DNA from 2 places in the Streptomyces sp. NPDC058880 genome. Region 2 is predicted to be linked to the other one. Evidence: predicted binding sites of a transcription regulator. Region 2 holds the regulator's gene; the other holds the start of a gene.
The links. The regulator HrcA, encoded in region 2, represses chaperone genes, less so after heat shock. The targets are predictions, from matches to a motif close to TTNGCACTCNGNNNNNCNGAGTGCNAA.
Positions count from the first base shown of each region.

Region 1: the regulator HrcA is predicted to act here: its motif matches at 1,322-1,348, upstream of groL (chaperonin GroEL).

Region 1 covers NZ_JBHYMC010000064.1:35,414-38,823, forward strand. The annotation lists gene thrC (threonine synthase) at 1-135, shown strand, start outside; gene ACFW2G_RS27500 (MoaD/ThiS family protein) at 173-451, shown strand; gene ACFW2G_RS27505 (cold-shock protein) at 837-1,043, shown strand; gene groL (chaperonin GroEL) at 1,480-3,099, shown strand.
Region 2 covers NZ_JBHYMC010000022.1:63,090-66,499, reverse strand. The annotation lists gene dnaJ (molecular chaperone DnaJ) at 1-710, opposite strand, end outside; gene hrcA (heat-inducible transcriptional repressor HrcA) at 711-1,727, opposite strand; gene ACFW2G_RS15645 (MBL fold metallo-hydrolase) at 1,881-2,600, shown strand; gene ACFW2G_RS15640 (DUF3097 domain-containing protein) at 2,635-3,410, shown strand, end outside.

The DNA.
Region 1 (3,410 bases), on a different contig from region 2:
GACCCGGCGCTGACCACCGTCGTCCTCAACACCGGCGACGGCCTCAAGACCCTGGAGGCGGTGGCCGCGGACAGCGGGCAGACCGCCACCATCCGCCCCAGCCTGGACGCGTTCCGCGCCGCCGGCCTGGCCTGACCACCCTCCCTCGTACTACCGGAAAGGCAGTAGCGCCATGAGCGTCAACGTCCGCATCCCCACCATCCTGCGCACCTACACCGGCGGTCAGGCCGAGGTCCCGGCCGAGGGCGCGACCCTCGCCGAGGTCATCGAGTCCCTGGAGAAGAACCACCCGGGCATCGCCGCGCGCGTCCTGGACGACCAGGGCAAGCTCCGACGCTTCGTGAACGTCTACGTCAACGATGACGACGTGCGCTTCGAGGGCGGTCTGGCGGCGGTGACGCCGGACGGCGCCGGTGTGTCGATCATCCCGGCCGTCGCGGGCGGCTGCTGACCCTCCCGACAAACCGAAATTACCCCCTCCGCTAAAAGCGGAGGGGGTAATTCTGTTTGATTGGGCACGGTAGAGTTGGGGAAGTCCCCTCCGCTGGACTTGCCCGCTGCATATGAACGGGTCGCGTGAGGGTCGACATCGGGTCAATGTGCGGGCGCGGTATGGGGCTTTGGCGAGATATGTCTGGCCCGAGTTGCCCTGGAAGATGCCAAATTTTCACTCTATTTCAATGTTTCTCGGTGTCCAGATTTCTCGTCGGATTGACCTGTTGCAGACAGCACTCGCGCAGATACATTCAGCCTCGGTCGACGCGTTCCGACGCAAGTTCTGACCCGGGAACGCGAAGTGCGTTCCCGCGCAAGGGCCAGTAATAGGGGAGTTAGGCATGGCTCAGGGCACCGTCAAGTGGTTCAACGCGGAGAAGGGCTACGGCTTCATCGCGGTCGACGGTGGTGCGGATGTGTTCGTCCACTACAGCGCCATCCAGATGGACGGGTACCGCACCCTTGAAGAGGGTCAGCGGGTCGAGTTCGAGATCTCGCAGGGCCAGAAGGGTCCGCAGGCGGACATGGTCAAGCTCGCGCTCGGCTAGTCCCGGAGCATCGACCACCGACGCTCGGTCTTCCGTCGAAGACCCGGAAGACCTACGAGGGGCCCACATCCCGTGTCCGGGATGTGGGCCCCTCGCGTGTCCCCCGTGTGCCCGTGTTCTCCCCGGGGCCGCTTGCGCCCGCCTGTCACTCGACCGCCACCCCCGCATCGAGGCTTCTTCGAAGCCGCTTGCGCCCGCCCGTCACCCGACCGCCACCCCACGCCGAGGCTTCTTCGAAGCCGCTTGCACTCTCGGGGGTCGAGTGCTAATCATTGGCGTTAGCACTCTACGAGTGAGAGTGCTACTGAAACGAGGACCGGGTCGGTGAGGCCCGCAGGGTCCGGTGGGAAGGAACCGCCGGGCATGCAGGCCGTCCGTCGCGGGCGCGGGCGCGGTCCTGGGAGCAATCCACCGCTGTCCGGGAGGACCACTTCAGATGGCCAAGATCATTGCGTTCGACGAGGAGGCCCGCCGCGGCCTCGAGCGTGGGATGAACCAGCTCGCCGACGCCGTCAAGGTCACCCTTGGCCCCAAGGGTCGCAACGTCGTCCTTGAGAAGAAGTGGGGCGCCCCCACGATCACCAACGATGGTGTTTCCATCGCCAAGGAGATCGAGCTCGAGGACCCGTACGAGAAGATCGGCGCCGAGCTGGTCAAGGAAGTCGCCAAGAAGACGGACGACGTCGCCGGCGACGGCACGACCACCGCCACCGTCCTGGCCCAGGCGCTCGTCCGCGAGGGCCTGCGCAACGTGGCCGCCGGCGCCAACCCGATGGCCCTCAAGCGTGGTATCGAGAAGGCCGTCGAGGCCGTCTCCGCCGCCCTGCTCGCCCAGGCCAAGGATGTCGAGACCAAGGAGCAGATCGCCTCCACGGCCTCCATCTCCGCCGCCGACACCCAGATCGGCGAGCTCATCGCCGAGGCCATGGACAAGGTCGGCAAGGAAGGCGTCATCACCGTCGAGGAGTCCCAGACCTTCGGTCTGGAGCTGGAGCTCACCGAGGGCATGCGCTTCGACAAGGGCTACATCTCGGCGTACTTCGCCACCGACATGGAGCGTATGGAGTCGGCTCTCGACGACCCGTACATCCTGATCGTCAACTCCAAGATCGGCTCGGTCAAGGACCTGCTGCCGCTCCTGGAGAAGGTCATGCAGTCCGGCAAGCCGCTGCTGATCATCGCCGAGGACGTCGAGGGCGAGGCCCTGTCGACCCTGGTCGTCAACAAGATCCGCGGCACCTTCAAGTCCGTCGCCGTCAAGGCCCCGGGCTTCGGCGACCGCCGCAAGGCCATGCTCGGTGACATCGCCATCCTCACGGGCGGCACGGTCATCTCCGAGGAGGTCGGCCTCAAGCTGGAGAACGCCGGTCTCGACCTGCTCGGCCGCGCCCGCAAGGTCGTCATCACCAAGGACGAGACCACCATCGTCGACGGTGCCGGTGACAGCGACCAGGTCGCCGGTCGTGTGAACCAGATCCGCGCCGAGATCGAGAACTCCGACTCGGACTACGACCGCGAGAAGCTCCAGGAGCGCCTCGCGAAGCTGGCCGGCGGCGTGGCCGTCATCAAGGCCGGTGCCGCGACCGAGGTCGAGCTCAAGGAGCGCAAGCACCGCATCGAGGACGCCGTTCGCAACGCGAAGGCGGCCGTCGAGGAGGGCATCGTCGCCGGTGGTGGCGTGGCCCTGCTGCAGGCCTCCGCGGTCTTCGAGAAGCTGGAGCTCGATGGTGACGAGGCGACCGGCGCCAACGCCGTGAAGCTCGCCCTGGAGGCCCCGCTGAAGCAGATCGCCGTCAACGGTGGTCTTGAGGGTGGCGTCGTCGTCGAGAAGGTGCGCAACCTTCCGATCGGTCACGGCCTGAACGCCGCGTCCGGCGAGTACGTCGACATGATCGCCGAGGGCATCATCGACCCGGCGAAGGTCACGCGCTCCGCGCTGCAGAACGCCGCGTCGATCGCCGCGCTGTTCCTGACCACCGAGGCCGTCATCGCCGACAAGCCGGAGAAGGCCGCTGCCGCTCCGGCCGGCATGCCGGGCGGTGACATGGACTTCTGATCGGCCTGCTGGTCGATCGGCTGTTCTCGAACGAGGGCGGCACCCCGACGGGGGTGCCGCCCTCGGGCGTTCCCGGCCGGGACAGTCGGGACGTGGTGTCGAGCGTGAGGTCGAACGGCGCGGGGATGCGCAGCGGCTCGCCGAAGGACACCGTCGTGCGGGCGCGGGCCCCGCCCGGCCCTGGGGGCGCTCCCCTTCGACCGGGTGGCTAAAACCGCTGGCCGGGGTGGGTGGGAGCGTGTGAACGTACGGCCATGGGGAACTCCGTCACACATCCCGTGCCGCACACCGCCGATCCCGCCGGGACGTAC
Region 2 (3,410 bases):
ACCTCGCCCTCGCCCGCGAGCTGGATCCGGGTGCCGTTCTCCACACCGGCCGGGATCTTGACCGTGAGGCTGCGGCGGGAGCGGATCCGGCCGTCGCCCGCGCACTCGTGGCACGGGGTCGGGACGACGGTGCCGAAGCCCTGGCACTGGGGGCAGGGGCGCGAGGTCATGACCTGGCCCAGGAAGGACCGGGTGACCTGGGAGACCTCACCGCGTCCACGGCACATGTCGCAGGTCTGCGCCGAGGTCCCGGGGGCCGCGCCCTCACCGGAGCAGGTGGTGCAGACGACGGCCGTGTCGACCTGGATGTCCTTGGTCGTCCCGAAGGCCGCCTCGTCCAGCTCCAGGTCGAGGCGGATCATGGCGTCCTGGCCGCGCCGGGTCCGCGAGCGCGGTCCGCGCTGCGAGGCCTGGCCGAAGAAGGCGTCCATGATGTCGGAGAAGTTGCCGAAGCCGCCCGCCCCGAATCCGCCGGCTCCGCCGCCGCCCGAGGAGGACAGCGGGTCGCCGCCGAGGTCGTAGACCTGCTTCTTCTGCGGGTCCGACAGCACCTCGTAGGCCGCGTTGATCTCCTTGAAGCGCTCCTGCGTCTTCGGGTCCGGATTCACATCCGGGTGGAGTTCACGCGCGAGGCGCCGGAAGGCCTTCTTGATCTCGTCCTGCGATGCGTCGCGGCGCACGCCGAGAACGGCGTAGTAGTCCGTGGCCACTTACGACTCCGCCAGGATCTGTCCGACGTAACGTGCCACTGCGCGTACCGCTCCCATCGTTCCGGGGTAGTCCATGCGGGTCGGTCCGACCACGCCGAGTTTGGCGACGGTTTCGCCGCCCGAACCGTAACCGACCGAGACGACCGACGTGGAGTTGAGCCCCTCGTAGGCGTTCTCGTGCCCGATCCTTACGGCCATTCCCGACTCGTTGGCCTCGCCGAGGAGCTTGAGGAGCACGACCTGCTCCTCCAGCGCCTCCAGCACCGGCCTGATCGTCAGGGGGAAATCGTGTCCGAAGCGGGTGAGATTGGCGGTACCGCCGATCATCAGCCGCTCCTCCGCCTCCTCGACCAGGGTTTCGAGGAGCGTCGAGAGCACGGTGGACACCGTGCCCCGGTCCTCGGCCTCGAAGGACTCGGGGAGGTCCTGGACGAGCGGGGGGACATCGGTGAAGCGCCGGCCGACGACCCGGCTGTTGAGCCGGGCCCGCAGGTCGGCCAGCGAGGCCTCGCCGAAGGGGCTCGGGCAGTCGACGAGCCGCTGCTCGACGCGCCCGGTGTCCGTGATCAGTACGAGCATCAGCCGCGCGGGGGCGAGCGAGAGCAGCTCCACGTGCCGGACGGTCGACCGGGTCAGGCTGGGGTACTGCACGACCGCGACCTGACGGGTGAGCTGCGCGAGCAGCCGCACCGTACGGCCGACGACGTCGTCGAGGTCGACGGCCCCGTCGAGGAAGTTCTGGATGGCGCGACGCTCGGGCGTCGACAGCGGCTTGACCCCCGCGAGCTTGTCGACGAAGAGGCGGTAGCCCTTGTCGGTGGGGATCCGGCCGGCGCTGGTGTGGGGCTGGGCGATGTAGCCCTCTTCCTCCAGCACCGCCATGTCGTTGCGCACGGTGGCGGGCGAGACGCCGAGCCGGTGCCGCTCGGTGAGCGCCTTGGAGCCGACCGGCTCCTCCGTCCCGACGTAGTCCTGGACGATGGCGCGCAGCACTTCGAGTCTGCGTTCGCTGAGCATCGCGCACACCTCCAGCCTGATCCGTTGCCGTGTTCTGCCGTGTTCTGCCGTTCGTTGGCACTCTGTGCGTTCGAGTGCCAGAGATCCCCCGCTCAGTGTACGGCCGGGTGGTGAGACCGTGGCAAGGGAGGCCCGCCAGGGTAGCGTCGCGGCATGGACGTGCATTGGGAAGAGGCGGGCTGGGAACGGCTCACCGCAAGGACCGGCCGGCGGCGTCTGCCGGTGTGGGACTGCACGGTGGGACTGGTGGTGGGGGACGGGTCCGTCCTCCTCGTCGACCCCGGATCGTGCGTGCGCGAGGGCACCGAGGTGCGGGCCGAGGCCGAGCGACTGACGGGCCGGAGCGTGACCCATATCGCATTCACGCACGGTCATTTCGATCACGTCCTGGGCGCGTCCGCCTTCCCCGGGGCCCAGGTCTTCGGCGCGGTCGGGCTGGCCGCGCTGCTCGCCACGGGCCGCGAGGAGCTGCGCCGGGACGCGGTGCGGCACGGGCTCGCGCAGGCGGAGGCGAGCGAGGCGGTGGACCGCCTGGTGCTGCCCGGCCACCAGGTGTCGGGCGAGTGGACCCTGGACCTGGGCGGGGTGCAGGTGCTGCTGGCCAACGTGGGGCCCGGGCACACCGGACACGACCTGGCCGTCTTCGTCGCGGGTGACCGCGAGACCGTGTTCTGCGGGGACCTGGTCGAGGAATCGGGCGAGCCGGTGGCCGGCCCGGACGCCGTGCCGCGGCAGTGGCCCGCGGCCCTGGACCGGCTCCTGGCGCTGGGCGGCGAGGACGCACTGTACGTACCCGGTCACGGAGCAGTGGTCGACGCGCGGTTCGTGCGTGCGCAACGCGCCACACTGGCGGCCCGTTCCGGCGTGTCGTAGCGGGGAGGGCCACCGCTCTCCTAGTGTCGACCGGATGCGCGAGTACTCCCCCGACCTGACCCCGCAGTGGAAGCGCCCCAAGGCCGTCCCGGAGGTCGCCGCGGACCCGGACCTGGTCGTCGAGGTGGCGGGTACGGACTTCTGCGGCGCGGTGGTGGCCTGCGAGGCGGGGACGGTGACCCTGGAGGACCGGTTCGGCAAGCGCCGGGTGTTCCCCATGGAGCCGCGGGCCTTCCTGCTGGACGGCGCGGTGGTCACCCTGGTCCGCCCGTCGCGGGGCCCGTCGGCGCCGGCCCGGACGGCATCGGGGTCGATCGCCGTCCCCGGCGCGCGGGCGCGGGTGGCCCGGGCGGGCCGGATCTACGTGGAGGGCCGCCACGACGCCGAGCTGGTGGAGCGGGTCTGGGGCGACGACCTGCGCATCGAGGGCGTCGTGGTCGAATACCTGGAGGGCGTCGACGACCTCCCCGCGGTGGTCGCGGAGTTCGGTCCGGCGCCGGACGCCCGGCTGGGGGTGCTGGTGGACCACCTGGTGCCGGGCTCGAAGGAGTCCCGTATCGCCGCCGCTGTCGCCGCCACCTCGCCCGACGTGCTGGTGGTCGGCCATCCGTACGTGGACGTCTGGCAGGCCGTGAAGCCCTCCGCGCTGGGCATCGCCGCATGGCCGGTGGTCCCGCGCGGCCAGGACTGGAAGACGGGCGTCTGCCGCGCCCTGGGCTGGCCGGAGAACACCGGGGCCGCCTGGCAGCACATCCTGTCCCGGGTGGGCTCCTACAAGGACCTGGAGCCGACCCTGCTGGGCCGCGTGGA